Regions from separate parts of the Streptomyces sp. NPDC001480 genome, predicted to be linked through region 2. Evidence: riboswitches for the same ligand, from Rfam matches in the RefSeq annotation. Region 2 holds a riboswitch; the other holds the start of a gene.
What was found. Region 2 has a riboswitch for glycine ahead of gcvP (aminomethyl-transferring glycine dehydrogenase). Riboswitches for the same ligand answer to the same signal wherever they lie in the genome.
Positions count from the first base shown of each region.

Region 1 (15,179 bases), on a different contig from region 2:
GTGGAGGCTGCTTCTGGCATGAGTGAACCGTACAACAGGAAATTACTAAGCGGTAGCTTTGGATGTTGCGGGCGCGTGACGAGACGCGGACGGCAAGATCCCGCCTCCCGGGTGAGATCCCGGCAATTGTTCGGTAAGTGTCCGGACACGTCCGTAACCCCGAGCCCTTGATCCCCCTCTATGAAGGCATGAGCCTCACCGGGACTGCGTTTCTCTACACGACGATCGTGCTGTCCGTCGTCGCCCTCGTTCTGCCGCTCGTTCTGTGGTCGAGGATGCGGGGGCCCAAGGCGCTGCGCGTCGCGGCCCGGGTGCTGATGCTGCTGTTCGCCCAGGGCACGGCGGTCACGCTGGTGTTCATCCTCGTCAACAACTCCAACAACCTCTACGACAACTGGGCCGACCTGCTCGGCACCGGCAACCACGTCCAGCAGGCCGCCGACCTCGGCCGGGACGGCACCGGCGGCATAGCGTTCAAGCGGCTGCCCAGGGTCAAACAGGCCTTCCAGACCGCCGACGGCCCCGGTATGCACGCGGCCGGCGGGGTCCGCGTCACCCAGCTCAAGGGACGGGTCTCGGGCGTGAACGCCGAGGTCTACGTCTGGCTGCCGCCGCAGTACGACGAGCCCGCCTACCGCCACCACAAGTTCCCGGTCGTGGAGCTGCTGCCGGGCTACCCCGGCTCGGCGAAGGCCTGGTTCGGCTCCATGAAGGCCCACGAGCAGCTGCTGCCGCTGATGAAGGACGGCCAGGTCGCGCCGTTCATCCTGGTGGCGCCGCGCACCAACCTGCTGGCCGGCGTGGACACCGGCTGCGCCAACATCCCGGGCACGGTGAACGCCGACAGCTGGCTGAGCATCGACGTGCCCAAGATGGTCATGGACAACTTCCGCGCCGAGCCCGCGCCCTCCGGCTGGGCGGTCGCCGGGTACTCGGCGGGCGCGCACTGCGCGGTCAAGCTGGCCGTCGCCCATCCCGACCGCTATCGGGCCGCCGTGAGCCTTTCCGGGTACAACGACCCGATCGGCGAACGCAACTCGCTCGCCTCGCAGACCCCGGCCCTGCGCGCGGCGAACAATCCCTACCTGCTTCTCAGGAAGTCGGCCGTGCCGCCCCGGATCGCGCTGTACGCCTCCGGCGAGTCCGGGGACGGCTACCAGGCGGGCGTGGCCCTGGAAGAGATCGCCAAGGCGCCGACGACCGTGCACGTGGTGTTCCTGCCGCGCAGCGCCGGTGGCCACACCATGGCGCTGTGGCGGCCGCAGGTGGTGCCCTCCTTCCGCTGGCTGACCCTCCAGATGGGCAAGAACCGGCCACGGACGGCGGCCACGGACGGTACTACTCCTCTGTCACCGTCGACCGGCGGTTCCACGCACGCGGCGCTCGCCAGTGGTACCGCATCGCGAGCAGGCGCAGCACGAAAGCGGTGACGACGGCGAGAGCGGTGGTGTACGGGGTCAGCACGCCGTAGTGGATGCACAGCACCACCATGGTCGCGCCGACGATCGCCGGGACCGCGTACAGGTCACGGTCCCAGCGCAGCAGCGACGGCACCTCGTTGGCGAGCACGTCCCTGAGCACACCGCCGCCGACGGCGGTGGCCAGGCCCAGGGTCGCCGAAGCGGTGAGGTTGAGGCCGTAGTCGTACGCCTTGGTCGTGCCGGCCACGCAGAACAGGCCGAGGCCGGCCGCGTCGAAGACGAGCACCGCGGCCTGGATGCGTTCCACGTGCGGGTGCAGGAAGAACACGACGAGCGTCGCGAGCAGCGGGGTGAGGAAGTACCCCAGGTCCGAGAACGCGGCCGGCGGCACGGCCCCGATCACGATGTCGCGGAACAGTCCTCCGCCCAGCGCGGTGACCTCGGCGAGGACGGCGATGCCGAAGACGTCGAAGTTCTTGCGGACGGCCAGCAGCGCACCGGAGATCGCGAAGACGAAGATGCCGACGACATCGAGGGTGTGCTGGACGGAGGGACTGAAGAGTTGCTCGACCACCCCGACATTCTCACCTGTCAGGGAGCATGCGCCTTACAAGTGCAGGTCAGAGCGCCGGTTTCCCTGTGGTGAAGAGCCAGGTCTGGAAGAGGTCGTCGAGCTGCTGTCCGCTCACCTTCTCGGCGAGGCGGATGAAGTCGGCGGTGTCGGCGTTGCCGTACCGGTGGAGCTTCGTCCAGGCGGGCAGCAGCTTGAAGAACGCCTTGTCGCCGATCCGTTCCCGCAGGGCCTGGAGGGTCATCGCGCCGCGCTGGTAGACGGCCGAGGCGAACATGGTGTCGTGCTGCGGGTCGGCGACCTCGAGCTTCCAGAAGTCGGAGTCGGCGGGGCGCGAGTTGTAGCCGGCCAGGAAGGAGTCGTGCGCCGAGCGGGTGCCCTGGTGCTCGGCCCACAGCCACTGGGCGTAGGTGGCGAAGCCCTCGTTCAGCCAGATGTCCTTCCACTTCGCCACGCTGACCGAGTCGCCGAACCACTGGTGGGCCAGCTCGTGCACGATCGTCGTCTCGTTGCGCACGGCCGAGTAGGCGGGCTTGCTCTGCACCTCGAGCGAGAACCCGGCCTGGGGCATGTCGTCGACGATCGCGCCGGTCTCCTCGAAGGGGTAGGGCCCGAAGATCTGGGACCAGTAGTCGGTGGCGGCGGCGGTGACGGCGTACACGTCGACGCTGTTGCTGTTCTTCAGCACCGGGTCGATGGCGACGTAAATGGGGATGCCGGAGGGCGTCTTCCCGGTCCGCACGTCGAACTTGCCGATGGTGGCCGTCGCGAGGTAGGTCGCCATGGGCCTGTTCTCGCGCCAGTGGGTGTACGTCGAGGCGCCCTTGTCGTACGTCGAGACCAGCCGGCCGTTGGAGACGCCGGTCAGGCCCTTCGGCGCCTTGATCCGGATGTCGTAGGTGGCCTTGTCGGAGGGGTGGTCGCTGGACGGGAACCAGGTGGAGGCGGCGTTGGGTTCGCAGGCGACGAAGACGCCGTCGTCGGTCTTCATCCAGCCGTAGTCCGAGCCGAAGACGATGGGGCCGCCGAGTGGTTCGGGTACGCCGCCGTAGGTGACCGTGGCGGTGAAGGTCCGGCCCTTGCGCACGGGGCTGCGCGGGGTGATCCGCAGTTCGTCGCCGTCCCGGGTGAACCGGGCGCGTCTGCCGTCCACTTCGACCCGGGTGACCTCCAGCTTCTGGAGGTCGAGGTCGAAGGAGGAGAGGTTCTGGGTGGCGCGGGCCGTGAGCGTCGTACGGCCGTCGAGGCGGTCGGTGGCGGGGTCGTAGGCCACGGACAGGTCGTAGTGGCGGGCGTCGAAGCCGCCGTTGCCGAGCTGCGGGAAGTAGCTGTCGCCGATGCCGGGCGCGCCGGGGGTGGGGGCGGAGGATGCGGCTACGGCGAAGAAAGAGGCCGCCGCGGTGGCGACAACCCCTAAACGTGCCGAACGGGAGAGTGCCATGGTCGTCCCTTTCGATCGTGTCGATCATCAGACGGACACGGACGACTCTGCGCTCTCCCGTTCATGCATGTACATGACTTTGCCGAGTTGTCATGTGCTACTTGTCGGTTGACTCCTGGGACTCGGCTTCCCGGGTGTCCTCGGCTTCCGCCGGCTCGCCGGAGTCGGCCTCGGGTGCGGCCTTCTCGGTCGACGTCTTCGCACCGGGGCCGGTCTTCTCGGCCGGGGCCACGGCGTCGGCAGCCGCCTCGGCGGTCGAGGCCTCCGCGTCGGCTTCGGCGGACCGGGGGGCCGGAACCTTGGCCTCGGCGGCCGGCTCCTTGGTGACCGGCTCCTCGACGGGCTCCGCCGAGGGTTCCTTCGCGAGACCGCCGGAGGTCTCCGCGGCGACCGCGGCCGACGTCTCCGCGGACTCCTCCAGCACCGCGTCCGGAACCAGCTCCGACGCCTGCTTCGCCACCGAGAGCAGCACCGTGTCCTGCGGGGCCTGGTCGGCGAAGTTCTCCGGGTGGTGGCAGGCGACCCGCTGACCGGCCCTCAGCTCCACGAGCTGCGGCTCGGTGGTCTTGCAGATCTGCGTGGCCTTCCAGCAGCGGGTGTGGAAGCGGCAGCCGCTCGGCGGGGCGATCGGGGACGGCACGTCGCCGCGGAGCAGGATGCGCTCGCTCTTCGCGCCCCGCCGCTTCGGGTCCGGTACCGGCACCGCCGACATCAGCGCCTTGGTGTACGGGTGCATCGGCGCCTCGTACAGCGAGGTGCGGTCGGCGAGTTCCACGATCTTGCCGAGGTACATCACCGCGATCCGGTCCGAGACGTGCCGGACGACCGAGAGGTCGTGCGCGATGATCACGTAGGTGAGGCCGAGCTCCTGCTGGAGGTCGTCCATCAGGTTCACGACCTGCGCCTGGATCGACACGTCCAGCGCGGACACCGGCTCGTCCGCCACCACCAGCTTCGGCTTCAGGGCGAGCGCGCGGGCGATGCCGATGCGCTGGCGCTGACCGCCGGAGAACTCGTGCGGGTAGCGGTTGTAGTGCTCGGGGCTCAGGCCCACCAGCTCCAGCAGCCGCTGGACCTCCTTCTTCACACCGCCCTCGGGCTCCACGCCCTGGAGCCGGAAGGGCGCCGAGACGATCGAGCCGATGGTGTGACGGGGGTTCAGGGAGCCGTACGGGTCCTGGAAGATCATCTGGATGTCGCGGCGCAGCGGGCGCAGCTGCCCGGTGTTCAGCCGCGTGATGTCCTGCCCGTCGAAGGTGATCGTGCCGCCGGTCGGGTCCTGGAGGCGGGTGATGACCCGGCCCATGGTCGACTTGCCGCAGCCCGACTCGCCGACCACGCCCAGGGTCTCGCCCTTGCGCACCTCGAAGTCGATGCCGTCGACGGCCTTCACCGCGCCGACCTGGCGCTGGAGAATGCCCTTCTTGATCGGGAAGTGCTTGGTCAGGCCCTCGACCTTGAGCAGCACCTCGCCGTCGGCGGCCCCGCTCGTCACCCCGGTCTTCGTCGTCTCACTCACAGCTTCGGCGCAATCTCTTCGGTCCAGATCCGCGTACGGTCCTCCGCCGAGAGGTGGCAGGCGGTCCAGTGCCCGGTGCTCACCTGCTCCAGCTCGGGACGCACCGTGCGGGTGACGTTCCCCTTGGGGATGTCCGCGTACGGGCAGCGCGGGTGGAAGGCGCAGCCCGAGGGGACGTTGATGAGGCTCGGCGGCTGGCCCTTGACCGGGATGAGCCGGTCGGAGGTCTCGCGGTCGATACGGGGCATCGAGCCGAGCAGACCCCAGGTGTACGGGTGCTGCGGCTGCTCGAAGACCTCGCCGGCCGGACCGCGCTCCACGCAGCGGCCGCCGTACATCACCAGGACGTCGTCGGCGATCTCGGCGACCACGCCGAGGTCGTGCGTGATCATGATGACCGCGGAGCCGAACTCCTTCTGGAGGTCGCGGATCAGGTCGAGGATCTGCGCCTGGACGGTCACGTCGAGGGCGGTGGTCGGCTCGTCCGCGATGAGCAGCTCGGGGTTGTTGACCAGCGCCATGGCGATCATGGCGCGCTGGCGCATACCGCCGGAGAACTCGTGCGGGTAGCTGTCGACGCGCTTGGCGGGCTCGGGGATGCCGACCCGGTCGAGCATCTCGACGGCACGCGTGCGGGCGACCTTCTTGCTGACGTCGTGGTGGACCCGGTACGCCTCGACGATCTGGTCGCCGACCTTGTAGTACGGGTGCATCGCGGACAGCGGGTCCTGGAAGATCATCGCCATCTCGCGGCCGCGGAGCTTGCGCACCTCGTCCGGGGAGGCGGAGACCAGTTCCTTGCCGTCCAGCCAGATCTCGCCGGACATCCGCACGTTCTTGCCGCGCGCGCCGAGCCGGTGCAGGCCCATGATGGCCTGCGAGGTGACGGACTTGCCGGAGCCGGACTCGCCGACGACGGCCAGGGTCCTGCCCTTGTCCAGCTTGAAGCTGAGTCCGTCGACGGACTTGACCACGCCGTCGTCGGTCGGGAAGTGCACCTTGAGGTCGCGGACCTCGAGGAAGGCTTCGGGCGCCCTGCCGGAGGTGGGCTCCCCCACTGCGGCGCCGGTCTTGGAGAGTTCGGTCACGAGAGCCTCACCCGCGGGTCGGCGGCCGCGTAGAGCAGGTCCACCAGGAGATTTGCGATCACTACGAAGAAGGCGGCGAGCAGGGTCACGCCGAGGATGGGGGGCAGGTCGTTGTCGGTGATGCCCTCCACCGCGTACTCACCGATGCCGTGCAGCGAGAACACGGTCTCGGTGATCACCGCGCCGCCGAGCAGCAGACCGAGGTCCATGCCGAAGACGGTGATGATCGGGGTGAGCGCGGCGCGCAGTCCGTGCCGGACGACGACCTTGCGCTCGCGCAGGCCCTTGGCGCGGGCCGTGCGGATGAAGTCCTCGTTCATCGTCTCCAGCATGCCCGAGCGGGTCAGCCGCGCGTAGATGGCGGAGTACAGCAGGGCGAGCGAACACCACGCCGGGAAGAGGGTGTTGGCCCACTGTGCCGGGTTCTCGGTGAGCGGGACGTAGGTGCGGCCGAAGATCGGCCACTGGTAGGTGAAGAGCAGGATCGCCAGGTTGCCCGTGAAGAACATGGGCAGCGAGACACCGGCGAGCGCGACGCCCATGAAGGTGCGGTCGAAGACCGAGCGCGGCTTCAGCGCGGAGATGACGCCGATCACCACACCGGACAGCAGCCACATCACGGCGGCGCCGGCGGCCAGCGACAGGGTCACCGGAAGGCGGTCGACGAGCTTCGGCCAGACGGCCTCGTGGGTCTTGAAGGAGTAGCCGAAGCAGGGCGCGTTGCAGTGCACCGTGCTGGGACCGACGCTGTAGTCGGCGCCGGCCGCGATCCCCTTGATGAAGTGCCAGTACTGGACGTAGACGGGCTGGTCCAGACCGAGGTTGTGCTTGACCGCGGCGATGTCCGCCTTCGACGGGCTCTTGCCGATGTACTGCTGAGCCAACTGGTCCGCTGTCTGACCGGCCAGTCGCGGCAGCAGGAAGAAGATGGCGAAGGTGACCGCGGAGACGACCAGCAGCAGGATCACTGCCGCTACCGTCCGACGGAGGATGTACGAGATCACGGGGACCGGCGCTGGTGCCCGCGGGCCGCGAAGCCCGCGGGCACCAATGCCTTCACCTGCCTTCCGGGGCTGCTACTTCTTCGTGGTGCCGAGGTTGAGGTAGTCGTACTGACCGCTGAAGGCGGACGTGGAGACCACGTTGGTCGCGTACGGCGAGCGGTACAGCAGGACCTTGAAGTAGGTCAGCGGGACGATGACCGCCTGGTCCATGGTGGCCTTGTCGATCTCGGCGTACACCTTGTTGCGGGTGGCCACGTCCGGGGCGGCGATCGCCTGGGCCAGCTTGGCGTCGACGTCCTTGTCCGAGAACTGCGACAGGTTCGTGTTGCCGGACTGGCTGATGGCCTTGCTGTTCAGGATCTGCTGGAGGAAGCCGTAGCCGGACGGCCAGTCGGCACCCCACTGCATCATCATGATGCCGACGTTGTTCTTCTCGGTGAACTTCGGCACACCCGCGTAGTCGGTGAAGTACTTGCCCTGCGGGAACTGCTTCAGGCTGGCGTTGATGCCGACCTTCTTCAGCGAGCTGATGATCGCCGTGGCCGCGTCGACTTCCTGCTGGCGGTCGGAGCGGGCCGTGATGTTGGTCGTGATCGACTTCTTGCCGCAGGCCTTCAGGTGCTCCTTGGCCTTGGCGACGTCGCCCTTGTTGCCGGGCGTCGCGTAGACGTCGGCCTTCTGGTAGCCGGGGATGTCCGGCGGGAGCACGGTGGTGGCGATGTCACCGCGGATCGGGCCGCCCTCGGCGGTCTGCACGGAGACCTTGTCGATGGCGTACTGGACGGCCTTGCGGCACTCGACGTTGTCGAACGGCTTGACCTTGGTGTTGAGCGCCGCGTAGACGAGGCGGCCACCGTAGGCGTTGTCGGTGCTGGCCTTGCCGTCCGCGGAGTTGAGCAGGCTGGCCTGGGTCGAGGCGCCGACACCGATACCGGTGAGCTCCGCCGTGGCGTCGCCGGACTGGACGTCCTTGTCGATCGTCTCGGCGTTGACCTTCAGGTTGACGACGATCTTGTCCGGGTACTGCTTGCGCAGCGGGTCGGTCTTCGGGTCCCAGTTCTTGTTGCGGACCAGGACGACCTGCTTGCCCTCCTGGTAGCTCTGGAACTGGTAGGAGCCGGAGGACACGATGTGCTTGACGTAGTCGACGCCGTCGTCCTTGGCCTGCGGCACCGGAGCCGTCTGCGGGGCCGCCACCAGGTAGTCGAACTCCTGGAAGGAACGGTTCAGGTGGAAGACGATCGTGGTGTCGTCCGGCGTCTCGATCGAGGACAGGCCCTTGGCGCTCTTGTCCTTGTACGGACCCTTGTACTTGTCGCCGTCCTTCATGAACTGCTGGAAGTAGTTCGGGCCGAGCGAGAGCACGTCACGCGCGAAGTTGGACCGCTCGACGGCGTACTTGACGTCCTTCGAGGTGATCGGCGTGCCGTCCTGGTACTTCAGGCCCGAACGCAGCTTGTACGTCCAGGTCTTGCCGCCGTCGCTGGAGACGCCCTTGCTCGCGGCGAGGTCCGGGACGAGGGTGTTGCCCTTCTCGCCGGGGCCGGGAGTGAACGTCATCAGCGGGCGCGCCCAGAGCCGGCTGAGGTTGTACATGTACGCGTAGTACGTGTTGCCCGGGTCGAACGAGTCCGGCACGTCCGACATCTCGTAGGTGACAGTGCCACCCTTCTTGGTGGACGCGTTGACGACACCCGTGGTCGCCTTGTTGGCACCGGCCGCCTTCGGCGTGCCGCCGTCCTTGTTGTCATCGGCCTTGCTGCAACCTGCAACGAGCAGGCTGGCGGAGCCGATGGCCGCAACCGCGGCCAGTGCTGACCTTCGCATGATGGTCTGCTTCCCCTCCATGATCGGAAACTTGATGGGCTCTCGGGAGCTGCCTAGCGGCTGCGGGGGTCGAGAGCGTCGCGGAGACCGTCGCCGAGCAGATTGAACGCGAGGACGGTGATGAAGATGGCGAGTCCGGGCACGATCATGTACTGGGGATCGACCTGGTAGTACGTGACGGCCTCCCGGAGCATGCCGCCCCAGGACGCCTGCGGGGGCTGGATGCCGACGCCGAGGAAGCTCAGGGACGCCTCGAAGAGGATGTTGGTCGGGATGAGCAGCGTCGAGTAGACGATGATCGGGCCGACCAGGTTCGGCATCAGCTCGCGGAAGAGGATGTACGGGCCCTTGGCGCCCATGCCGCGGGCGGCGTCCACGAACTCCCGCTCGCGCAGGGCGAGGGTCTGGCCCCGCACGATCCGGCCCAGGTAGGGCCAGTTGAAGAAGCCGATGACGAAGATGAGCACGCTCAGGTGGAGCGGCAGTCCGTTGAGGCCGAACGCGCCGCCCTGGAGGGTGGCGGAGATGGCGATGGCGAAGAGCAGGAGGGGGAAGGCGAGGAAGGTGTCCATCAGCCGGCTGATGACCGAGTCGACCCGTCCGCCGTAGTAGCCGGCGACGACGCCCATGATGGCGCCGATCACGTTGGACAGGATCGTGGCGCCGAAGGCGACCACCAGCGACACCCAGGAGCCCTCCAGGATGCGGGTGGCGATGTCACGGCCGAACTTCGGGTCGACGCCCAGCGGGTGGCCGGCGCTCATGCCGCCCATGCCGCCCTTGGGCAGCGAGGTGTTGGCGTCGATGAGGTCCTGGTGGAAGGCGTTGGGGTCGAGGCCGAACATCGCCTGGATCGGGCGCGAGAGGATCGCGATGAGAATCAGCAGGATCACGATGACGCCGCCGACGACGGCGACTCTGTCCTTCTTGAACCGGGTCCAGGCGATCTGCCCCAGGGAACGGCCCTCGATCTGCCCCTTACCGGCACCCTCGAGCACAGCTTCCGGCTGTGCCTCGGCTGCCGCCCCGGTGGTCTCGATCGGTGCGGTCACAGTGACCTGACCCCTCTCGCCGGTGGTGACCGGCCTGTGCCTGCCGCGGATTGCGGCTTTGTCGACTTGCACTCGGACACGAGGCCCTCGACCTTGCGTCTGAGTCGCGAGTCTTCAGCTTCGTCGCGATCACCCGCCAGAGCTGACGGGGAAAGTATGCGCAACCGTGATGCAGTGCAGGGGATTCCGTTATCCGAACAGTGGGTAACACACCCCGGACGCATGCCAGTTGGGAAAAAAGTTTCATTACGGACGGATCGGGATCATCGTCGGTGATCTACGCGCGGAGAAATGTGTCGGCCCTGTGAAGCCCAGGGGCGGACCGCGGAGGCCCGATCCGCTCAGTAACCGCCCTGCGCCGGCGGATAACCGTACCCGGCGGCGGGTGCCGTGGGCGGGGCGGGGGCGTGCGCCTCACGGTCGTAGAACGGGCGGGCGTTGGCCCGCATCCACATGGCCACGGGGTCGTACTCGTCCGACATCACGACGGTCGACACCGGCAGTCCGTCCGGGACCGCCCCGACGGACTGCTGCATCATCGCGCGCACCGAGTCCACGGCGGCCGGCGAGGCGTCGTACACCTCCAGGCCGATGGCGAGGTACGGCGCCCCGAGCGCGGGCTGCACCCAGGCGCGGCGCAACGAGCGGACGGCCTGGGTGCGGTGGGCGTTCTGCGCGAGCAGGGCGTAGAACTGCGGGACCTCGATGCCGGGTTCCGACAGGCGCAGCGGGCCGGCGGGCTGGCGGTCGAGGCCGGTGGCGATCCGGCGCAGGTCGAGCCAGGGGATGCCGACGCCGCCGCCCGGGGCGTGCGGGTTGAGCCAGAGGCCGAAGCGGTCCGGGTAGAGGGTGCGGGCCACGTCGACCGCGTCGACCACCTCGTAGGAGCGGTTCCAGCCGCTGGCCGACAACTCCTGGGCGGAGGTGACGCAGGGCGCGTAGCCGAAGCCCTCCACCTCCATGTTCCCGTACTGGGCGTCGGGGGAGCCGGCCTGGCCGTGCCACAGGAGCATCCAGATCTGGCCGGAGGCGGGGGTCGCGAGCGCCCTGAGGAGTGCCTCGTAGGCGTCGTAACGCCCGGGCGTCACCTGGCGCAGCATGTGCTCGACCTGTCCGGTCGCAGCGGTGCCGCTCGCGCTCACCTGTTACCGCCCCTTCGAGAAGTCGTCCCGCGTGTGGAAACAGCTTAAGCCGCTGCGAGCTCGCGGCTCGGTGTCCGTCGGCGGGTGCGGGTTGTGTGTGGCTTGTCGCTCGGGGCCGTGTGCCGACACGGCCCCGCGCCCCTCGGGGCGGGCGCTTCAGTTGCCGTGCTGGTAGAAGGGCCGGACGGTCGTCCTCAGCCAGTCGGCCACCGGGTCGTCGGTCACGTCCAGCAGGACCAGGTTGACCGGCCATCGCACCGGGACCGCGCCCAGGGCCCGGCCCAGGGCGTCCAGGGGCAGGGCCCGCAGGTCGCCCTCCCACTGGGTGAGTTCGACGCCTATGAACATGACCGGGTCGGCCGTCTCGACGGCGGCCAGGCAGCGGCGGGCGGTGCGGACGACGCCGATCCGCTCGAACTCGGCGGAGGCGGCGGCGAGGAAGTCGACCGGGTCCTCCTGCCAGTCGGGTTCGAAGAGGCGGACGCGGCCGCCGCTCGCCGGGCCGTCGAGCGGGGTACGGCCGGCCCGGCACAGCTCGGCCACGGCCTCGGGCGGGAGCGGGACGCCGACCATGCCGTCCGGGTTGACGACGACGCCGACGTGCGGGGGCAGGCCGCGGGCGAACTCCACGGCCGGGGCGACGGTGTACCCGATGTGGGAGCCGACGACCTGGCGGAACTGCTCCTCGGAGCTGAACACCGGCACGTACGCCTGGCCGTCGATCTCCATGGTGGGCAGGTCGAGCGGGCCGCTGCCGGGGCCGCCGCCGTTGGGCAGCGGGACCCAGACGTAGCTCCGGCCCAGCACCTCGATGATCCGGCCGCCGGCCAAGGGGATGCCGAAGGAAGCCGACAGCACCTCCTCCAGCTCGTTGCCGGGCCAACCGCTGTGCGGATGGGGTTGCGTCTGTGCCGGGAAGTCCGCGGGAAAGTCCGCCGGGAAGTCCATCTGCCTACCGCCTGCTGGGACCAACTGTTGTGGCTGAAAGGCTAGCGGGTACCTGTGCGCGCCCGGGCGGGTCTCCTCAGCCCGCGAACCCGATGCGGCGCAACACGTCCGCCGCCTCCCGGTCGAGCAGCACCGCCGAGTCGCAGCCCTGGGGCAGTTCGCCCCGCTCCACCCCGCGCAGCAGCCGGGCGGCCGCCCTGCGGTGGCGCAGGAAGGCGTACCGGGAGACGCCCCGGCCGCGCTCGCGCTGGCCCTCAAGGGCCGTGGCGGGCGGGACGTCGAGCAGCAGCAGGTGCAGCGTGCCGCCCCGGCGGCGGGCGGCGCGGGCCAGCCAGTCGCGCACCCAGGCCTGCGTACCGCAGTCGTGCACGACGACCCCCTCGCCGGAGCGCAGGGCACGGCGCAGTGCGGCGTAGTGGGCGAGGCGGACCAGGGGGCGGTACACCGCGTACGGCAGGAAGCCGGGCATGCGGCGCTCCCAGCGGTCGCGGGCGTCCTGGGAGTCGATGCGCGGGCCCCGGACCGCGCGGTGCATCAGCGTCGACTTGCCGCTGCCCGGCAGGCCGGTGACCACCACCAGGTCACGGGGGCCGAAGAGCAGGCCGTGCGGACTGCGCCCCGCACGGTCCCGCAGGTCGCGGACGACCGGTGCCATGGGGGTCCCCCCGCGCGAGCGCAGCCGAGCGTGGGGGAGGTCGCCGCACCGCTCGCGGGCCGGGGCCGCCGGCTGCTGGGGCAGGGCGACGTCCGTCGTCGTCGCGTATGCCGTGGTCCTTGTCACCGTGATCGTCCTCCCTGGGGGTTCAGGAAAGGTTCTCCCCACTGAATGTAAAGAGAAGGTAATGCACGATGTCTCGCGGTTCCGTCCGCTTCCGGCCACAGGCCGGTCACAAAGCAAGGGTGGTCAAGGAGAGGGGGCGGCGTGCAATGATGTGCGCGCCAACTGCATACCGGCCGTTTGAATCCGCGCGGGAGAGTCCCCGGCACCGATGGTGCGGGGCGCCGAAGGAGCAAGTCCCTCCCTTGAATCTCTCAGGCACCGTTACCGCGCGGGCGAGGCACATCTGAAAAGCGGGCCGCTGTGTCAGCGGCTCCACCCAAGGTGCAAGCCATGACCACTTCGGTGGTCGGGGCGAACCTCTCAGGTTCCGATGACAGATGGGGAGGAACGACCTCGCCCGTCATGCCTTTGGGAGACGACCGCCGATGAGCAGTACCGAACTCCGCCGTACCGCGCTCGATGCCCTGCATCGCTCGCTCGGCGCGACCATGACCGACTTCGCCGGCTGGGACATGCCCCTGCGCTACGGCTCCGAGCGCGACGAGCACCTCGCCGTGCGCACCAGGGCCGGGCTGTTCGACCTCTCCCACATGGGCGAGATCACCGTGACCGGCCCCCAGGCCGCCGGACTGCTGAACCACGCCCTCGTCGGGAACATCGCCTCGGTCGGTGTCGGGCGCGCCCGTTACACCATGATCTGCCGGGCCGACGGCGGCATCCTGGACGACCTGATCGTCTACCGGCTGGCCGATGCCACCTACATGGTCGTGGCCAACGCCTCCAACGCCCAGGTGGTCCTCGACGCGCTCGTCGAGCGGTCCGCCGGCTTCGACGCCGAGGTCCGCGACGACCGGGACGCCTACGCCCTGATCGCCGTCCAGGGCCCCGAGTCCCCCGGCATCCTGAAGTCCCTCACCGACGCCGACCTCGACGGCCTGAAGTACTACGCCGGCCTGCCCGGCACGGTCGCCGGCGTCCCGGCGCTCATCGCGCGCACCGGCTACACCGGCGAGGACGGCTTCGAGCTCTTCGTGAAGCCCGAGCACGCCGTCGAACTGTGGCAGGCGCTGAGCAGGGCCGGCGAGGGCGTCGGGCTGGTGCCCTGCGGCCTGTCCTGCCGGGACACGCTCCGCCTGGAGGCGGGCATGCCGCTGTACGGGCACGAGCTCACCACCTCGCTCACCCCCTTCGACGCCGGGCTCGGCCGGGTGGTGAAGTTCGAGAAGGAGGGCGACTTCGTGGGCCGCGAGGCGCTGGCCGAGGCCGCCGCGCGCGCCGAGCAGAACCCGCCGCGCGTCCTGGTCGGCCTGGTCGCCGAGGGCCGCCGGGTGCCGCGCGCCGGGTACCCGGTCGTCGCCGGCGGCACGGTGATCGGCGAGGTCACCTCCGGTGCGCCCTCCCCCACCCTGGGCAGGCCCATCGCCATGGCCTACGTCGACGCGGCGCACGCGGCGCCGGGCACGCCCGGTGTCGGCGTGGACATCCGGGGCAGCCACGAACCGTACGAAGTCGTGACGCTGCCGTTCTACAAGCGCCAGAAGTAGACACTGGGCGCGGGTCCCGGCGTCCGGACGTGACCCTGCGCACATTCCCGCTGATCACACGCGTCAACAGCAGTCCCCCCTTCATCAGCGCTCCCGCGCGTACAGGAGAATTCAGGCCATGAGCAACCCCCAGCAGCTGCGCTACAGCAAGGAGCACGAGTGGCTGTCGGCCGCCGAGGACGGCGTCTCGACGGTCGGCATCACCGAGTTCGCGGCCAACGCGCTCGGCGACGTCGTCTACGCCCAGCTCCCCGAAGTCGGCTCCACGGTGACCGCGGGTGAGACCTGCGGCGAGCTGGAGTCGACCAAGTCGGTGTCCGACCTGTACTCGCCGGTCACCGGCGAGGTCACCGAGACCAACGAGGACGTCGTCAACGACCCGTCGCTGGTGAACTCCGCCCCCTTCGAGGGTGGCTGGCTGTTCAAGGTCCGCGTCACGGAGGAGCCGGCCGACCTGCTCTCCGCCGACGAGTACACCGCCCAGAACGCCGGCTGAGGAGTCGTAGCCGTATGACTGTCCTGAACACGTCCCTGCACGAACTCGACCCGGAGATCGCCGCCGCGGTCGACGCCGAGCTCGACCGCCAGCAGTCCACCCTCGAGATGATCGCCTCGGAGAACTTCGCGCCGCTCGCGGTCATGGAGGCGCAGGGCTCGGTCCTCACCAACAAGTACGCCGAGGGCTACCCGGGCCGCCGCTACTACGGCGGCTGCGAGCACGTCGACGTCGCCGAGCAGATCGCCATCGACCGGGTCAAGGAGCTGTTCGGCGCCGAGTACGCCAACGTGCAGCCCCACTCCGGTGCCTCCGCCAACCAGGCCGCCCTGTTCGCGCTGGCCC
Region 1 is NZ_JBIAVX010000022.1:43,949-59,127, forward strand. It holds gene ACFY01_RS39350 (thioesterase family protein) at 1-20, opposite strand, end outside; gene ACFY01_RS39355 (alpha/beta hydrolase) at 189-1,430, shown strand; gene ACFY01_RS39360 (trimeric intracellular cation channel family protein) at 1,339-1,995, opposite strand; gene ACFY01_RS39365 (M1 family metallopeptidase) at 2,042-3,433, opposite strand; gene ACFY01_RS39370 (ABC transporter ATP-binding protein) at 3,531-4,952, opposite strand; gene ACFY01_RS39375 (ABC transporter ATP-binding protein) at 4,949-6,040, opposite strand; gene ACFY01_RS39380 (ABC transporter permease) at 6,037-7,044, opposite strand; gene ACFY01_RS39385 (ABC transporter substrate-binding protein) at 7,117-8,892, opposite strand; gene ACFY01_RS39390 (ABC transporter permease) at 8,925-9,923, opposite strand; gene ACFY01_RS39395 (enhanced serine sensitivity protein SseB C-terminal domain-containing protein) at 10,265-11,065, opposite strand; gene ACFY01_RS39400 (enhanced serine sensitivity protein SseB) at 11,222-12,013, opposite strand; gene ACFY01_RS39405 (AAA family ATPase) at 12,090-12,794, opposite strand; glycine riboswitch at 12,973-13,071, shown strand; gene gcvT (glycine cleavage system aminomethyltransferase GcvT) at 13,220-14,338, shown strand; gene gcvH (glycine cleavage system protein GcvH) at 14,457-14,834, shown strand; gene glyA (serine hydroxymethyltransferase) at 14,849-15,179, shown strand, end outside.
Region 1: it holds a riboswitch for glycine, as region 2 does, so the genes downstream of both, gcvT (glycine cleavage system aminomethyltransferase GcvT) here and gcvP (aminomethyl-transferring glycine dehydrogenase) in region 2, are expected to answer to the same signal.

Region 2 (15,179 bases):
ACGTCGACACCACCGACGGTGTGCGGGTCGTGGAGACCGACGGGCGCTGGGTGATGGTGCTGCCCGACCCGGCCGAGGCGGTCACCCACCTGTGGGCGGAGGGGCCGGACGACGCCTCCGCGCAGGCCCTGCTCGACGAGTGGTCGGCGGTCGTGGACAGCGCCGGACGGTAGAAAACGCCGCACGCGCGCGTGCCGGACAAGTGTCCTCCAAGAGGGCCTGTCCGGCACGCGGGTGGGGCCGTTCGGAGGTACTGGCCGCGACATGCGACGATGTGCGGCATGCCGCAGCAACCCCCCATTCGGAGCACACCCTCGCGGCCCGCGCGTCCGGATGCCTCCATGTCGTTGATCACCAACGTCATGGACCACAGCCTCGACGACGGGTACGCCGAGGCCGCTGCCCGGAGGAAGGCGCAGGGCGAGTCGGGCGGCATGCCCAAGACGCTCCGGGCGAAGCTGGGTCTCGCCGCGGGTCTGGTCCTCGCGGCGCTCGTGGTGACCGTAGGGGCGGCACAGGCGCGTGTGGCCGCGCCCGTGGTCGCCAAGGAGCGCCAGGAGCTGATCGACCGCATCGACCGCGAGACGTCGGCGGCGGACAAGCTCGAGGGCGACGTGGACAAGCTGCGCGACGACGTCAGCGAGCGCCAGCGGGCGGCGCTGAAGAAGAGCGGCGGCAGCGGGCAGGCGGACCTGGCGGGCGTTCTGTCGGGCGCCACGGCAGTGCACGGGCCCGGCGTCAAGCTCGTCGTCAACGATGCCAAGGAAGCCACCAGCGGCGGCGACGGCAACCCGCGTGAGACCTCGGGCTTCTCCGACACCGGCCGGGTGCGCGACCGTGACATGCAGCGCGTGGTGAACGGGTTGTGGGCCTCGGGCGCCGAGGCCGTCTCCATCAACGGGCAGCGGTTGACCGCCCTGTCGGCGATCAGGGCCGCGGGTGACGCGATACTGGTCGACAACAAGCCGCTGGTGCCGCCCTACACGGTCCTGGCGGTGGGGGACGGGAAGAAGCTGAGCACCAGGTTCCAGAACAGCGCCGACGGGCTGTATCTGCACGCCCTGGAGCAGAACTACGGCATCCGGACCGGCATCTCCACCGAGAGCGACGTCCGGCTGCCCGCCGCACCGAGTGTGATCGTACGTACAGCACAGCCGAGCACTGAGAAGGGCACATCGTGATCGCCGTACTGGGCCTCGTCGTGGGAGTCGTGGCCGGCCTGTTGGTCCGGCCTGAGGTTCCGGCCGTCGTCGAGCCTTATCTGCCGATCGCCGTCGTCGCGGCGCTGGACGCCGTCTTCGGCGGCCTGCGGGCCATGCTCGACGGCATCTTCGACGACAAGGTCTTCGTGGTGTCGTTCCTCTCCAACGTGGTCGTGGCCGCGCTGATCGTGTTCCTGGGGGACAAGTTGGGCGTGGGCGCGCAGCTGTCCACCGGCGTCGTGGTGGTCCTCGGCATCCGCATCTTCTCCAACGCCGCGGCCATCCGGCGCCACGTGTTCCGGGCGTGACACAGATGAGCAACCAGGACGAGCAGCCGGAGAACAGGCTGCGCAAGGAACTGCCCGCCGAGGTGCCCGCGCCGGCCCCCGCGCCCGAGCAGCCCGCCGAGGAGAAGCCGCAGCAGGAGCGGCCGCAGGACGAGCAGCCCCAGCAGACGCTGACCGGTCGGCAGCGCCTGGTCCAGGGACTCTGGCCGCCACGTGTGAGCCGGGCCCAACTGATCGTCGCGATACTGCTTTTCGGCCTCGGTTTCGGTCTGGCCGTGCAGGTGGCGTCGAACAGTGACAGCGACAGCGCCCTGCGCGGCGCCCGCCAGGAGGATCTCGTCCGTATCCTCGATGAACTCGACGACCGAACTCAGCGTCTTGAGGACGAGAAGCAGGGACTGGACAAGCAGCGGCAGGAGCTTCAGAGCAGCTCCGACCAGGCCGCGGAGGCGCGCAGGCAGACCGCCGAGAAGGAGAAGCAACTCGGCATCCTCGCGGGCACCGTGGCGGCCGAGGGTCCCGGCATCACGATGACGATCGACGACACGAAGGGGACGGTCAAGGCGGACATGCTGCTCGACACGATCCAGGAGCTGCGCGCTGCCGGCGCGGAGGCGATCCAGGTGAACGGTGTCCGGGTCGTCGCCGGTACCTACCTCACTGACTCCGCCAAGAGCGTGAGCGTCGACGGGAACAAGATCAACGCCCCGTATCGTTTCAAGGTCATCGGCAAGCCGCAGGACCTCGAGCCGGCGCTCAACATTCCCGGGGGCGTGGTACAGACTCTTGAGAAGGAGCAGGCCACCGCGACGGTCGAGCGGTCGACCAAGATCGTCGTGAATGCCTTGCGACCGGCGAAGCAGCCTGACTACGCTCGGTCGTCCTCGCAGTGAACCGAGAGTGCATGCGGGACGTCCGGCAGGGGCATGAGGTTGCGGGGGGTCGACGCACCGAAGGGGTGGTGCGTGGTGGAAACTGTCTGGTGGCTACGGACGTTGTGAAGGTGTCCGGGTCGGCCGGTGTAGGCAATCAGGGTTCGTCCTGCCCCACGGGCGGGTCTGTTTCGGTCAAGGGGAATCGCCCGTGAAGTTGTTTGCGAAGTTGTTCGGCAAGAGCGCGCGAGAGGGCAGCGACAACGCGACCGCCCGCCATCGCGCACAGCCTGACGCAGAGGGTCAGCGCCCGCTGTTCCGCGACCAGGTGGCTGGTCCGGGCGGTGACATTTCCGGAGGTCAGGGCGCGCCGTCTGTTGACCCTGCCCAGCCCGGCGGCATAGGTTTCGGGCAACCGTCAACCTCAGGTACGGGTGGAGGGTTTGCCTCCGGCCCGTACGCGTCCAACGCTCCGGCGGGGCAGGAGGATCCGTCCATGTCGGTCCTGGTGTGTACGAGGTGCGGTAACCGCAACGCGGAGAACGCCCGCTTCTGTTCCAACTGCGGTGCGCCGCTGCGCCCCGGCGCCGTACCGGAGCGTGCGTCCGAGACCACGAGCACGATCTCCATCTCGGGCCTGGAGGCCTACGACGCGGAGGCGACCGGTCAGACGCCGATGCTCTCCCCGGAGGCGCAGGCGGCCGTCGACGCGCTGCCGATGGGCTCGGCGCTGCTGGTGGTGCGCCGTGGGCCGAACTCGGGCAGCCGCTTCCTGCTGGACAGCGAGCTGACCACGGCCGGGCGTCATCCGCAGAGCGACATCTTCCTGGACGACGTGACGGTCTCGCGTCGGCACGTGGAGTTCCGGCGTTCTGTGGACGGCTCCTTCACGGTGGCCGACGTGGGCAGCCTGAACGGCACGTACGTCAACCGCGAACGGATCGACCAGGTCGCTCTGTCGAACGGTGACGAGGTGCAGATCGGCAAGTACCGGCTGGTCTTCTACGCGAGCCGGCAGGGCATCTGACCCTCCCCCGGACGCCGTCCGGGGGAACCCCCCAGGGAAGGTCCATGCTTCGAACACCGAGCGGCGGTGCCGGGCACGGCACCGCCGCCGCGGACGGTGGGCTGATGAGCATCGGCACGGTGCTGAACGTGCTGCGCGAGGAGTTCCCCGAAGTCACGATCTCCAAGATCCGGTTCCTGGAGTCGGAGGGGCTGGTCGAGCCGCAGCGGACCCCTTCGGGGTACCGCAAGTTCAGTCCCGAGGACGTCGAGCGCCTCGGTCACGTCCTGAGGATGCAGCGGGACCACTATCTGCCGCTCAGGGTGATCCGCGAGCACCTGGACGCGATGGCGCGCGGCGAGGCCGTGCAGTTGCCGGTCGTGGGGCGTCAGCGCGGCGGCGAGACGGTGCTCGAGCCCGCGGAGGGGCCCACGGCCGCCCGCGTCGGACGGGCCGAGCTGCTGGCGGCCGCCGGGATCGACGAGAGCGATCTGAAGGAGTGGGAGTCGTACGGACTCCTCGCGCCTCTTGAGGGCGGGGTCTACGACGCGGAGGCCGTCACGGTGGCCTCCCTCGTCGCGGAGCTGGGGCGGTTCGGGATCGAGCCGCGCCACCTGCGGGTGATGAAGGCCGCCGCCGACCGCGAGGCCGGGCTGGTGGACCAGGTGGTCGCCCCGCTCAAGCGGCACCGCAATCCGCAGACCAGGGCGCACGCCGAGGCCCGTACGAAGGAACTGGCCGCGCTTACGGTGCGGCTGCACGCGGCCCTGGTGCAGACCGCGCTCGGGGTTCGGCTGCCTTGAGCGGCACTGGTGTGCGAGAGGCCGGATCGGGCGCCCGTTCCCGGCCCGACTACCCAAACATCCCGGGCACGGCCTAGGGTTGCTGTGTGAACGAGCTCGATGTCGTAGGTGTCCGGGTGGAAATGCCCTCCAACCAGCCGATCGTGCTCCTGCGTGAAGTGGGCGGCGATCGGTACCTCCCCATCTGGATCGGACCGGGGGAGGCGACGGCGATCGCCTTCGCCCAACAGGGCATGGCCCCCGCGCGACCGCTGACCCACGACCTGTTCAAGGACGTGCTGGAGGCCGTCGGCCAGGAGCTCACCGAAGTGCGCATCACGGATCTGCGTGAGGGCGTCTTCTACGCGGAGCTGGTGTTCGCCAGCGGGGTCGAGGTGAGTGCCCGCCCGTCCGACGCCATAGCACTGGCCCTGCGCACCGGGACGCCGATCTACGGCAGCGACACGGTGCTCGACGACGCGGGCATCGCGATCCCGGACGAGCAGGAGGACGAGGTGGAGAAGTTCCGCGAGTTCCTCGACCAGATCTCGCCCGAGGACTTCGGTACCAGCAGCCAGTGAGAGCGCCCTGGCGCTCCCCGTCGGCGCATTCGGCTAGCCTTTCCCCGCGGTGAGGTACGGTAAACCACTCTTAGGGTGATTATCACTCGGCGTGCCGAGTGTGGCGATCGTTGACGCACCCCCGGTGACTGCCTACCGTCGAGAAGGCAGGTCAAGGACGGAGGTCGGCGTGAGAAGCAGCGGCGACGGTACGGCTGGGGGTGCCCCCGGACGAGGTTTCGGGGAGAGCGGTCCGTACCCTCCCCCAGGCTCTCGGCTCCGCTCGGGCACGGGGTATCCCTCCCACGGTGGCGCGGCCGACCACGTTCCGCAGCGACCGACGGCCGTGCCGAGCGGCGGAGGGGCGGCGTCCATGGCGTCCGAGCAGATCGGCTACCGCGGTCCGACGGCCTGCGCGGCCGCCGGCATCACTTACCGGCAGCTCGACTACTGGGCCCGCACCGGCCTCGTCGAGCCGAGCGTGCGGCCCGCCTACGGGTCGGGCACACAGCGGCTGTACAGCTTCCGGGACGTCGTCGTCCTGAAGATCGTGAAGCGTTTTCTGGACACCGGCGTCTCGCTCCAGAACATCCGCACCGCCGTCCAGCACCTCAGGGAACGCGGTTTCCGTGACCTGGAGCGCATGACGCTGATGAGCGACGGCGCCACGGTCTACGAGTGCACGTCCCCCGACGAGGTCCACGCCCTGCTCCAGGGCGGCCAGGGGATCTTCGGGATCGCCGTGGGCGTGGTGTGGCGGGACGTGGAGAGCGCTCTCTCCCAGCTGCACGGAGAGCGCATCGACACCGGGGAGACGCTCGTCGGGCAGAACCCCGCCGACGAGCTGGCGCGGCGACGCAACCGGGCGGTCTGACCGCGCCCGCCGTGCCCGTCCCTCGGTGGCGAAGGACGCCGTGCGTCCCGCGTACGGGCTGCCGAGGCATTGTCAGTGGCGTGGTGCAGCATCGGAGATGTGAGAAACGCGCCCACGATCCTGCATCTCGACATGGATGCCTTCTTCGCCTCGGTGGAGCAGGCATCCAAGCCGAGCCTGCGCGGGAAGGCCGTCGTCGTGGGCGGGCTGGGGCCGCGCGGAGTGGTCGCCACCGCGTCGTACGAGGCACGGGTCTTCGGGGTGCACTCGGCGATGCCCATGGGCCAGGCGCGCCGGCTCGCCCCGAACGCCGCCTATCTCGTCCCGCGCTTCGGGCTGTACCGGTCGATCAGTGAACAGGTGATGGGCTTGCTGCGGGCACTGTCCCCGCTCGTCGAGCCGCTGAGCCTGGACGAGGCGTTCGTGGACCTGGAGGCGGGGGGAACGGCGCGGGACGAGGAATCGGCGCGGCTGGCCGGGGAGAAGCTGCGCGCGGACATACGGGCGGTCACCGGACTGACGGGGTCGGTGGGGCTCGCCGCCTCCAAGATGCTCGCGAAGATCGCCTCCGAGCAGGCCAAGCCGGACGGGCTGGTACTGATCGAGCCGGGGACGGAGCGGGCGATGCTGGGCCCGATGTCGGTACGGACGCTGCCCGGGGTGGGGCCGGCGACCGGGGACCATCTCAGACGCGCCGGGATCACCACGGTCGACGAACTCGCCGAGGCGGGCGAGGACGAGCTCGTACGGCTGCTGGGCAAGGCCCACGGTCAAGCCCTGTACGCCATGGCGCTTGCGCACGACGAACGGCCCGTGGTGGCGGAGCGGGAGGCCAAGTCGGTATCGGTCGAGGACACCTATGACGTCGACATCCACGACCGGCTCCGGGTCGGCCTGGAGGTGCGGCGACTCGCCGACCGGTGCGTGCGGCGGCTGCGCGACGCCGGGCTGTCAGGGCGGACCATCGTGCTGAAGGTGCGGCGGTACGACTTCTCGACACTGACCCGGTCGGAGACGCTGCGTGGGCCCACGGACGATCCGGCGGTCGTGCGGGAGGCGGCGGCCCGGCTGCTGGACTCCGTAGACACGACCGGTGGCGTACGGCTGCTCGGGGTGGGCGTGTCGGGTCTCGCCGACTACACGCAGGAGGACCTGTTCGCCCAGGCGGCGGGTGAGCTGGCGGAAACGGCCGCGGAGGAAGCGGTGCCCGAGCCCGTGGCGGAACAGCCGACACCGGGCGAGCGGCGCTGGCCCGCGGGGCACGACGTGCGGCATGCGGAGTGGGGGCACGGCTGGGTGCAGGGCAGCGGGCTCGGGCGGGTCACCGTGCGCTTCGAGACGCCCGGCTCGGAGCCCGGCCGCGTGCGGACCTTCCAGGTCGACGACCCGGCCCTGGAACCGGCGGATCCGCTGCCGTTGACCGCTCCGGCCGCTGTGAGCGGGCTCCATGGAGATGCGGCGGGCGCCGGGGGCGGAACGGCGGGGTCCGGGGGCGATGCGGAGATGTCAGGGAGTGATGCGGAGCGGGCTCCCATCGGTGCGGAGAGGCTCGGAAGGAGTGCGGACCGGCCCGAGAAAGGTGCGGGCGGACACGCGAGTGGTGCGGACCGGGCCGGAATCGGTGCGGAGGGATCGCAAAGCGGTGCCGGCACGCCCTGACGCGGTACGGATGAGTCCCTCCGCGGTGCGGACGGGGCTGAGGCGGACGAGGGATCGGGTGCGTGCCCGGGGCGGTACTCCGGGCGGAAGCGGCCGGCACAGGGCCGTTCTGTGGGGTATGACCGGCGGCTGCGGACGGGGCGGGTCGGGACGGGTCACTGCGCCGGTCCCGCCGTCTCGTCCGTGCCCGCCAAATGGCCGAAGTCGCGGTCCGGGGGCGGAGGAGACGAGGTCACGTCGAGGCCGTAGTGGTGGTAGAGCTGGAGTTCCTGTTCGGGCGAGAGATGGCGGCCGACGCCGAAATCGGGCGCGTCCTTGATGAGGGACCGGTCGAAGGGGACCCGGAGGGTGCCGTCGATCAGTTCGCTGGGCTCCAGTGGGACGAAGGCGTCCCTGGAGAACAGGCCAGTGCGTATGGCCGCCCACTCCGGCTCGCCGGTCGCGTCGTCGAGGTAGACCTCGTCGATCGTGCCGATCTTGTCGCCGTTGCGGTCGAACGCCTTGCGGCCGATCAGGTGGCGCGGATCGATGTCGGTTCGCACGGTCCCTCCTCTTGGTCGCAACTCATCCGTAAGCACTACAAAAGAGCACATTCACCAAGGTGGCCACTCGAAGGAACATGCGTTGACCTCGCTGGTACGCTGGCAAGCGGCTGCTGACCCCGTGCGGGAGAGTCCTCCGGACATCACCGGAGGCGCCGAAGGAGCAACTCCTCCCCGGAATCTCTCAGGCTCACGTACCGCACGGACGAGGTCACTCTGGAAAGCAGGGCGGTGTCTCGACGGCTTCCGCTCTCACCGACGGTGAAAGCCGGGGCCCTCGGGTGACCCGGTGAAGCTCTCAGGTTGAGATGACAGAGGGGGAGGCCGTCGGGGTACCCGCGCCGGGGTGCCCCTCGAAGGTCGCGTCAGACCAGGAGGCCTCCGCAATGACCGCCCACCGCACTCCGCTCTCCGAGCTCGAACAGGGCATCCCCTTCGAGCAGCGCCACATCGGGCCCGACCAGGAGGCGCGGGCCAAGATGCTCGCGCACGTCGGCTACGGCTCGCTCGACGAGCTGACCGCCGCCGCGGTGCCGGATGTGATCAAGAATGCCGACGCCCTGGACCTGCCGGGTGCCCGTACCGAGGCCGAGGTGCTCGCCGAGCTGCGTTCGCTCGCCGACCGCAACCAGGTCCTCGACTCGATGATCGGGCTCGGGTACTACGGGACCTTCACACCGCCCGTCATCCTGCGCAACGTGATGGAGAACCCGGCCTGGTACACCGCCTACACGCCGTACCAGCCGGAGATCTCGCAGGGACGGCTCGAGGCCCTGCTGAACTTCCAGACCATGGTCGCCGAGCTCACCGGGCTGCCGACCTCCGGTGCCTCGCTGCTCGACGAGGGCACGGCAGCGGCCGAGGCGATGGCACTCTCCCGGCGCATGGGCAGGAACAAGAAGGGCCTCTTCCTGGTCGACGCGGACGCGCTGCCGCAGACCATCGCCGTGATCCAGACCCGCGCCGAACCGACCGGCGTGGAGGTCGTGGTCGCCGACCTCAGCGAGGGCATCCCGGCCGAGGTCGCCGAGCGTGAGATCAACGGCGTGCTGATCCAGTACCCGGGCGCCTCCGGGGCCGTACGGGACATCAAGCCCGTCGTCGACCGGGCGCACGAGCTCGGCGCGCTCGTCACCGTCGCCGCCGACCTGCTGGCGCTGACCCTGCTCACCTCCCCGGGTGAGCTCGGCGCGGACATCGCGATCGGTACGACCCAGCGCTTCGGCGTGCCCATGGGCTTCGGCGGCCCCCACGCCGGCTACATGGCGGTGCACGAGAAGTTCGCCCGCAGCCTGCCCGGCCGCCTGGTGGGCGTGTCCGTCGACGCGGACGGCCACAAGGCCTACCGGCTGGCGCTTCAGACCCGCGAGCAGCACATCCGCCGTGAGAAGGCCACCAGCAACATCTGCACCGCCCAGGTGCTGCTCGCCGTCATGGCCGGCATGTACGCCGTCTACCACGGAGCCGAGGGCCTGAAGGTCATCGCGCGGCGCACCCACCGGTACGCCACCCTCCTGGCCGAGGGACTGCGGGCGGGGGGCGTCGAGGTCGCCCACGGAGCCTTCTTCGACACCGTCACCGCGCGTGTGCCCGGCCGGGCCGCCGAGGTCGTGTCCGCCGGCCGGGAGAACGGGGTCAACCTGCGGCTCGTCGACGCCGACCACGTCTCGGCCGCCTGTGACGAGACCACGACCCGCGCCCAGCTGAGCGCCGTATGGACGGCGTTCGGGGTCGAGGGGGACATCGAGGCGCTGGACGCGGCGAGCGCGGACGCCCTCCCCGAGGCACTGCTGCGCACCGACGACTACCTCGCCCACCCCGTCTTCCACCAGTACCGCTCCGAGACCGCGATGCTGCGCTACCTGCGCCGGCTCGCCGACCGCGACTACGCGCTCGACCGCGGCATGATCCCGCTGGGCTCCTGCACCATGAAGCTCAACGCGACCACGGAGATGGAGCCGGTCACCTGGCCCGAGTTCGGGCAGCTGCACCCCTTCGCGCCCGCCGAGCAGGCGCAGGGCTATCTCACGCTCATCCGTGAGCTGGAGGAGCGTCTCGCCGAGGTCACCGGATACGACAAGGTCTCGCTCCAGCCGAACGCCGGTTCGCAGGGCGAGTTCGCCGGCCTGCTCGCCGTACGCGGCTACCACCGCGCCAACGGTGACGACCAGCGCACCGTCTGCCTCATCCCGTCCTCCGCGCACGGCACCAACGCCGCCAGCGCCGTGATGGCGGGCATGAAGGTCGTCGTGGTGAAGACCGCCGGGGACGGCGAGATCGACGTCGAGGACCTGCGGGCGAAGATCGAGCAGTACCGTGACGAGCTGGCGGTGCTGATGATCACGTACCCGTCGACGCACGGCGTGTTCGAGGAGCACGTGGCCGACATCTGCGCCCGGGTCCACGACGCCGGCGGCCAGGTGTACGTCGACGGCGCCAACCTCAACGCGCTGGTCGGTCTCGCCAAGCCGGGCCACTTCGGCGGTGACGTCTCCCACCTCAACCTGCACAAGACGTTCTGCATCCCGCACGGTGGCGGCGGTCCCGGCGTCGGCCCCGTGGCCGTGCGCGAGCACCTTGCGCCCTACCTGCCGAACCACCCGCTCCAGCCGGCGGCCGGCCCCGAGACGGGCGTCGGTCCGATCTCGGCCGCGCCCTGGGGCTCGGCGGGCATCCTGCCGATCTCGTGGGCGTACGTCCGCCTGATGGGCGGCGAGGGCCTCAAGCGCGCCACCCAGGTGGCCGTGCTCTCCGCCAACTACATCGCCAAGCGCCTCGAGTCGCACTACCCGGTGCTCTACACCGGCCCGGGCGACCTGGTGGCGCACGAGTGCATCATCGACCTGCGCCCGCTGACCAAGGCGACCGGCGTTTCCGTGGACGACGTGGCCAAGCGGCTCATCGACTACGGCTTCCACGCGCCGACGATGTCCTTCCCGGTGGCCGGCACGCTGATGATCGAGCCGACCGAGTCGGAGGACCTGGCCGAGCTGGACCGGTTCTGCGACGCGATGATCGCGATCCACGCGGAGATCGAGAAGGTCGGCGCCGGCGAGTGGCCCGCCGAGGACAACCCGCTGCGGAACGCCCCGCACACCGCCGCCGCGCTCGGCGGGGAATGGAAGCACGGCTACAGCCGCCAAGAGGCCGTGTTCCCGGCCGGGGTCTCGGCCGCCGACAAGTACTGGCCGCCGGTGCGCCGCATCGACCAGGCCTTCGGCGACCGCAACCTCGTCTGCTCCTGCCCGCCGCTGGACGCGTACGAGGACTGAGCAAGCCGCAGGCCAGGCCCCTGGGCCCCGTCCGTGTCCGGGCGGGGCCCTTGCGCGTTCACGCCGTCGCCAGCGACACCTCGGTCGACTTGATCAGGACGACGACGTCGGAGCCCACGAAGAGGCCGAGGTCGGTGGCCGCCTCCTTCGTGATCGCCGCGGTGAGTTCGCCACCGTCCACGGTCACCCTCACCGAGGCCATGGCAGTTCCGATCGTGAGATGGGTGATGGTGCCGGGGACCTGGTTGCGGATCGAGAGGCCGTCGACCCGGCTGGTGGCCAGGGAGACCTCCGTCGCCTTCACCAGGGCGCGGACGGCGGCACCCGGGGCGAGCGCGAGCTCCTCGGCGGCCTCCGAAGTGATGGCCGCCGTGAGGCCCTGGCCACCGTCGAGGCGGACCTTGACGATGGTCATGACCTCCCCGGGGTGGACGGCGGTGACGGTGCCGGGAAGCTGGTTGCGGATGCTCAGGGTCATGGCCCCACACCGTAGTGGGCGAGGGCATTCAGGCAGGGTATATGCGGATTTGCGGCGTCGTCGGGTGCCCGGTGTCACACCCGGTCGATATGTACATTCGTCGACTTCACTCGGGCGGTGGCCTCCATGCCGACCTCCAGGCCCAGCTCCTCGACGGCCTCGCGGGTGAGCAGGGAGACCAGGCGGTGGGGCCCGGCCTGGATCTCGACCTGGGCCGCGACGTCGCCGAGCTTGATCGCGGTGACGATGCCGGGGAAGGCGTTGCGGACCGAGGTGTAGGAGGTGCCCGTGTCATCCTCGCCGCCGCCCGCCTTGGCGAGCTCGACGGAGAACGCGGCGAGGTCCTTGCCGTCGACGAGCCTCCGCCCCGCCTCGTCGCGATGGGTCGCCACCCGGCCCGCGTCCGCCCAGCGGCGGGCGGTGTCCGGGCTCACGCCGAGCAGCCGCGCCGCTTGGCCGATCGTGTAGGACTGCATGCCGGTCACGATAGGGCGAATGCGCTGGGGACCGTGGAGGGGGGTTGTCCGTTGGGTATAACGCGATATATCTTTAGTTCGCGTTCTTCTTGGTCATGGTCGCCGATCGGAAATCGGGGTGAGGGGCATGTCGGCTGAGCTGCGGGCCGCACACGCGGACCGGGACCGTGTCGTGGATGTGCTGACGGCCGCGGCGGGGGACGGCCGGCTGACGGGCGAGGAGCTCGACGAGCGGGTGGGTGCGGCCCTGGCCGCCCGGACCCTGGGCGAGCTGGCCGGGCTGACGTCCGATCTGCCGGAGGCGGCCGCGCCGGTCCCGGTCAAGGACGTGGTCCGGATCGAGCAGCAGGGCGGCTCCGCCCTGCGTGGTCAGGGCTGGGTGGTTCCACGGCGCCTGGAGATCGACTCGTCGTGGGGCGACGTGACGCTGGACTTCACCGGGGCGGTGATCGCACACGACACCCTGGGCATCGACCTGGACATGCGGGGCGGCACCCTGCGGCTGGTGACCCGGCCGGGAGTGGTCGTGGACACCGACTCCCTCGCGATCGGCTACGCGAAGATCCGGTCGCGTCCGGCGGTTGAGCCCGGGATACCGGTCGTCCTGCGCGTGGAGATACGCGGGCGGATGAGCTATGGCCGGGTCGTGACCGGGCCGCCGCGGCGCCGGTTCCTGCGGAGGGGGACGGCGGCCTGACCGCGGCCACCCGGTCCGACCAAGGGTCGTCCTCGCTGCCCGCAGGTCACCCGGTGTGGACGCGCGGCCGCCGTTCGCGGTTCGGTTCCGCTTCGCGCAGGACTTCCCGGGTGACGGGGGCGACCTCGCCCTGGCCGAAGAGGAAGAAGCGCAGGAAGTTGGCGAAGGGCGTGCCCTCGGTCCACTCGAAGTAGATGTGCGGGATGCAGCCCGTGGTGTCGCGGACGTGCAGGAGCAGGGCGGCGAGAGCGTTGGGGATGGAGGAGGACTCCAGGGTCAGGACGCGGTAGCGGTCGTGAAGCACCTCGCCGCGTACGGTCAGCTCCGCCTCGAACTCGGAGGGGTCGGTCACCGTGACCTCGACGAAGACGAAGTCCTCCTGGGCGGGGATGTCGTTGTCGGCCCGGATCTGCTCGATCTTGTCGCGGTACTCGGCCTTGTCCCGCCGATCGGGTTCATTGGCGATGAGCCGGATCTTGCGGCTGGCTATGTCGCGGACGAACCGCTGCGCCATGTCGTCCAGCGTCACCCGGGTCACGCGTAGTTCGAAGGCGCGGGCCAGCCGGGACAGCAGCGAGACCAGGATGATGCCGACGATGAAGCAGGCGCCGATCTTCACACCGTCCGGGCGCTCGATGACGTTCACGACCGTCGTGTAGAGGAAGACGGCGGAGATGGCGGCGAAGGCGATCGTCCATTTCCGCTGTCCCGCCTTGCGGGCGGCGATGGTGACGGCGATGGCGGCGGAGCTGATCAGGACCAGCACGCCGGTGGCGTAGGCGCCGCCCTGCGCGTCGACGTCGGCGTCGAAGATCCAGGTGACGAGGAAGGCGATGAGGATGAAGACGATGACCATCGGGCGGACGGCGCGCGCCCAGTGCGGGGCCATGCCGTAGCGGGGCAGGTAGCGCGGCATCAGGTTGAGCAGGCCGGCCATCGCGGAGGCGCCCGCGAACCACAGGATGGCGATCGTGGAGACGTCGTAGACCGTGCCGAATCCGTTGCCCAGGTACTCGTGGGCGAGGTAGGCGAGCGCGCGGCCGTTGGCCTGGCCGCCGGTCTTGAACTCCTGCTCCGGGATCAGGACCGTGGTGATGAAGCTGGTGGCGATCAGGAAGGCGCTCATGATGACGGCGGCGGCGGTCAGCAGTTTCTTCGTGTCGCGGATGCGGCCCTTGGGGTGCTCCTCGGTGTCGCTGTCGTCGCCCTGGACGTGTGGCATGACGGCGACGCCGGTCTCGAAGCCGGACAGGCCCAGGGCCAGCTTCGGGAAGACCAGCAGGGACAGGCCGATCATGACGAAGACGTTGCTGTGTTCCGTGGTCAGAGCGCTGGTCCAGTCGGTGACCACGTGCCCGGCCGTGGCGACGTGCCACAGACCGACGATCACCACGACGACGTTCAGCGCGAGGTAGATGCCGACCAGGGCGACGGCGACGCCGATCGCCTCCAGGAAGCCCTTGAGGAACACCGCGCCGAGCAGGGCCACCAGGAAGAGCGTGATCACCATCTGGTGGCCGTGGAGCGTGCTGGTCAGGTGCGGGTTCTCCACGAGGTGGGTGGAGGCGTCGGCGGCGGAGAGGGTGATGGTGATCAGGAAGTCGGTGGCCGCGAAGCCCAGCAGGGTGAGCACGAAGAGCTTGCCCTGCCAGAAGGAGAGCAGCCGCTCCAGCATCGCGATGGAACCCTCGCCCCGCGGGCTCTCCTCGGCCACCCGGCGGTAGACCGGCAGGGCGCCGGCCAAGGTGACCACGACCAGCACGACGGTCGCGATCGGCGACAGCAGTCCGGCGGCCAGGGCGGCGATGCCCGGCTGGTAGCCGAGGGTGGAGAAGTAGTCCACGCCGGTCAGGCACATCACCCGCCACCAGCGCTGACCCTTGTGCGGAGGCTCGGGCTCCGCGTGCGGTCCCGCGTGGCCGCCGGCCTTGCCCATGTCGGACAGACCCTCCAGCATCCAAGCGCGCAGGCGGCTGGGAGGAGGGTGTTCGGTCGTGACCATCGCCGTGCTCCTGGGTGGGGCTCAGTGGGTTTCCGGCCATCACTCGGACGGCGGCAATCAGCGTATGCGGAGAGTGACGCGTGGGCCTCTGATTCATGGGGTGGTGGGCGTCAAGCTTGCGTTAAGAACGGTCTGGGCGGACGGCGGCTGTGACGCTGCGTGCTCACAGGGCGGGCAACTCCGTGCGCCGCCGGCGGAGTTGATCGACGCCGCCGCCCTGGTCGATGGCGGTGCCGGGCGGGCCTGGCTGTCCCTGCTTCTGGGCGAGGCGCACCACTACGACCCCGGGTTGGCGGGGGAGTGGTGAGTGTGGTCGCCCGGATCGGGCCCGTCCGGCAGGGACTCGCGGCCCCGACACCGTTTCCTTCTCGGTCGAGAGTGCCGGCGAAACCGACCACGCCGCCTTCGACGGGTTCGGCTGCCGGCCGACCGGGTCGACGAGCTCGTGCGCGACACCTTGACGCCCCCGA
Region 2 is NZ_JBIAVX010000002.1:703,127-718,305, reverse strand. It holds gene ACFY01_RS07225 (sugar phosphate nucleotidyltransferase) at 1-173, shown strand, start outside; gene ACFY01_RS07220 (DUF881 domain-containing protein) at 342-1,181, shown strand; gene ACFY01_RS07215 (small basic family protein) at 1,178-1,510, shown strand; gene ACFY01_RS07210 (DUF881 domain-containing protein) at 1,516-2,382, shown strand; gene ACFY01_RS07205 (FHA domain-containing protein) at 2,573-3,388, shown strand; gene ACFY01_RS07200 (MerR family transcriptional regulator) at 3,433-4,170, shown strand; gene ACFY01_RS07195 (bifunctional nuclease family protein) at 4,257-4,730, shown strand; gene ACFY01_RS07190 (MerR family transcriptional regulator) at 4,900-5,583, shown strand; gene ACFY01_RS07185 (DNA polymerase IV) at 5,683-7,242, shown strand; gene ACFY01_RS07180 (PRC-barrel domain-containing protein) at 7,398-7,784, opposite strand; glycine riboswitch at 7,899-7,994, shown strand; gene gcvP (aminomethyl-transferring glycine dehydrogenase) at 8,171-11,056, shown strand; gene ACFY01_RS07170 (molybdopterin-binding protein) at 11,115-11,534, opposite strand; gene ACFY01_RS07165 (molybdopterin-binding protein) at 11,609-12,010, opposite strand; gene ACFY01_RS07160 (DUF1707 domain-containing protein) at 12,138-12,707, shown strand; gene ACFY01_RS07155 (amino acid transporter) at 12,754-14,709, opposite strand; gene ACFY01_RS07150 (hypothetical protein) at 14,702-15,016, shown strand.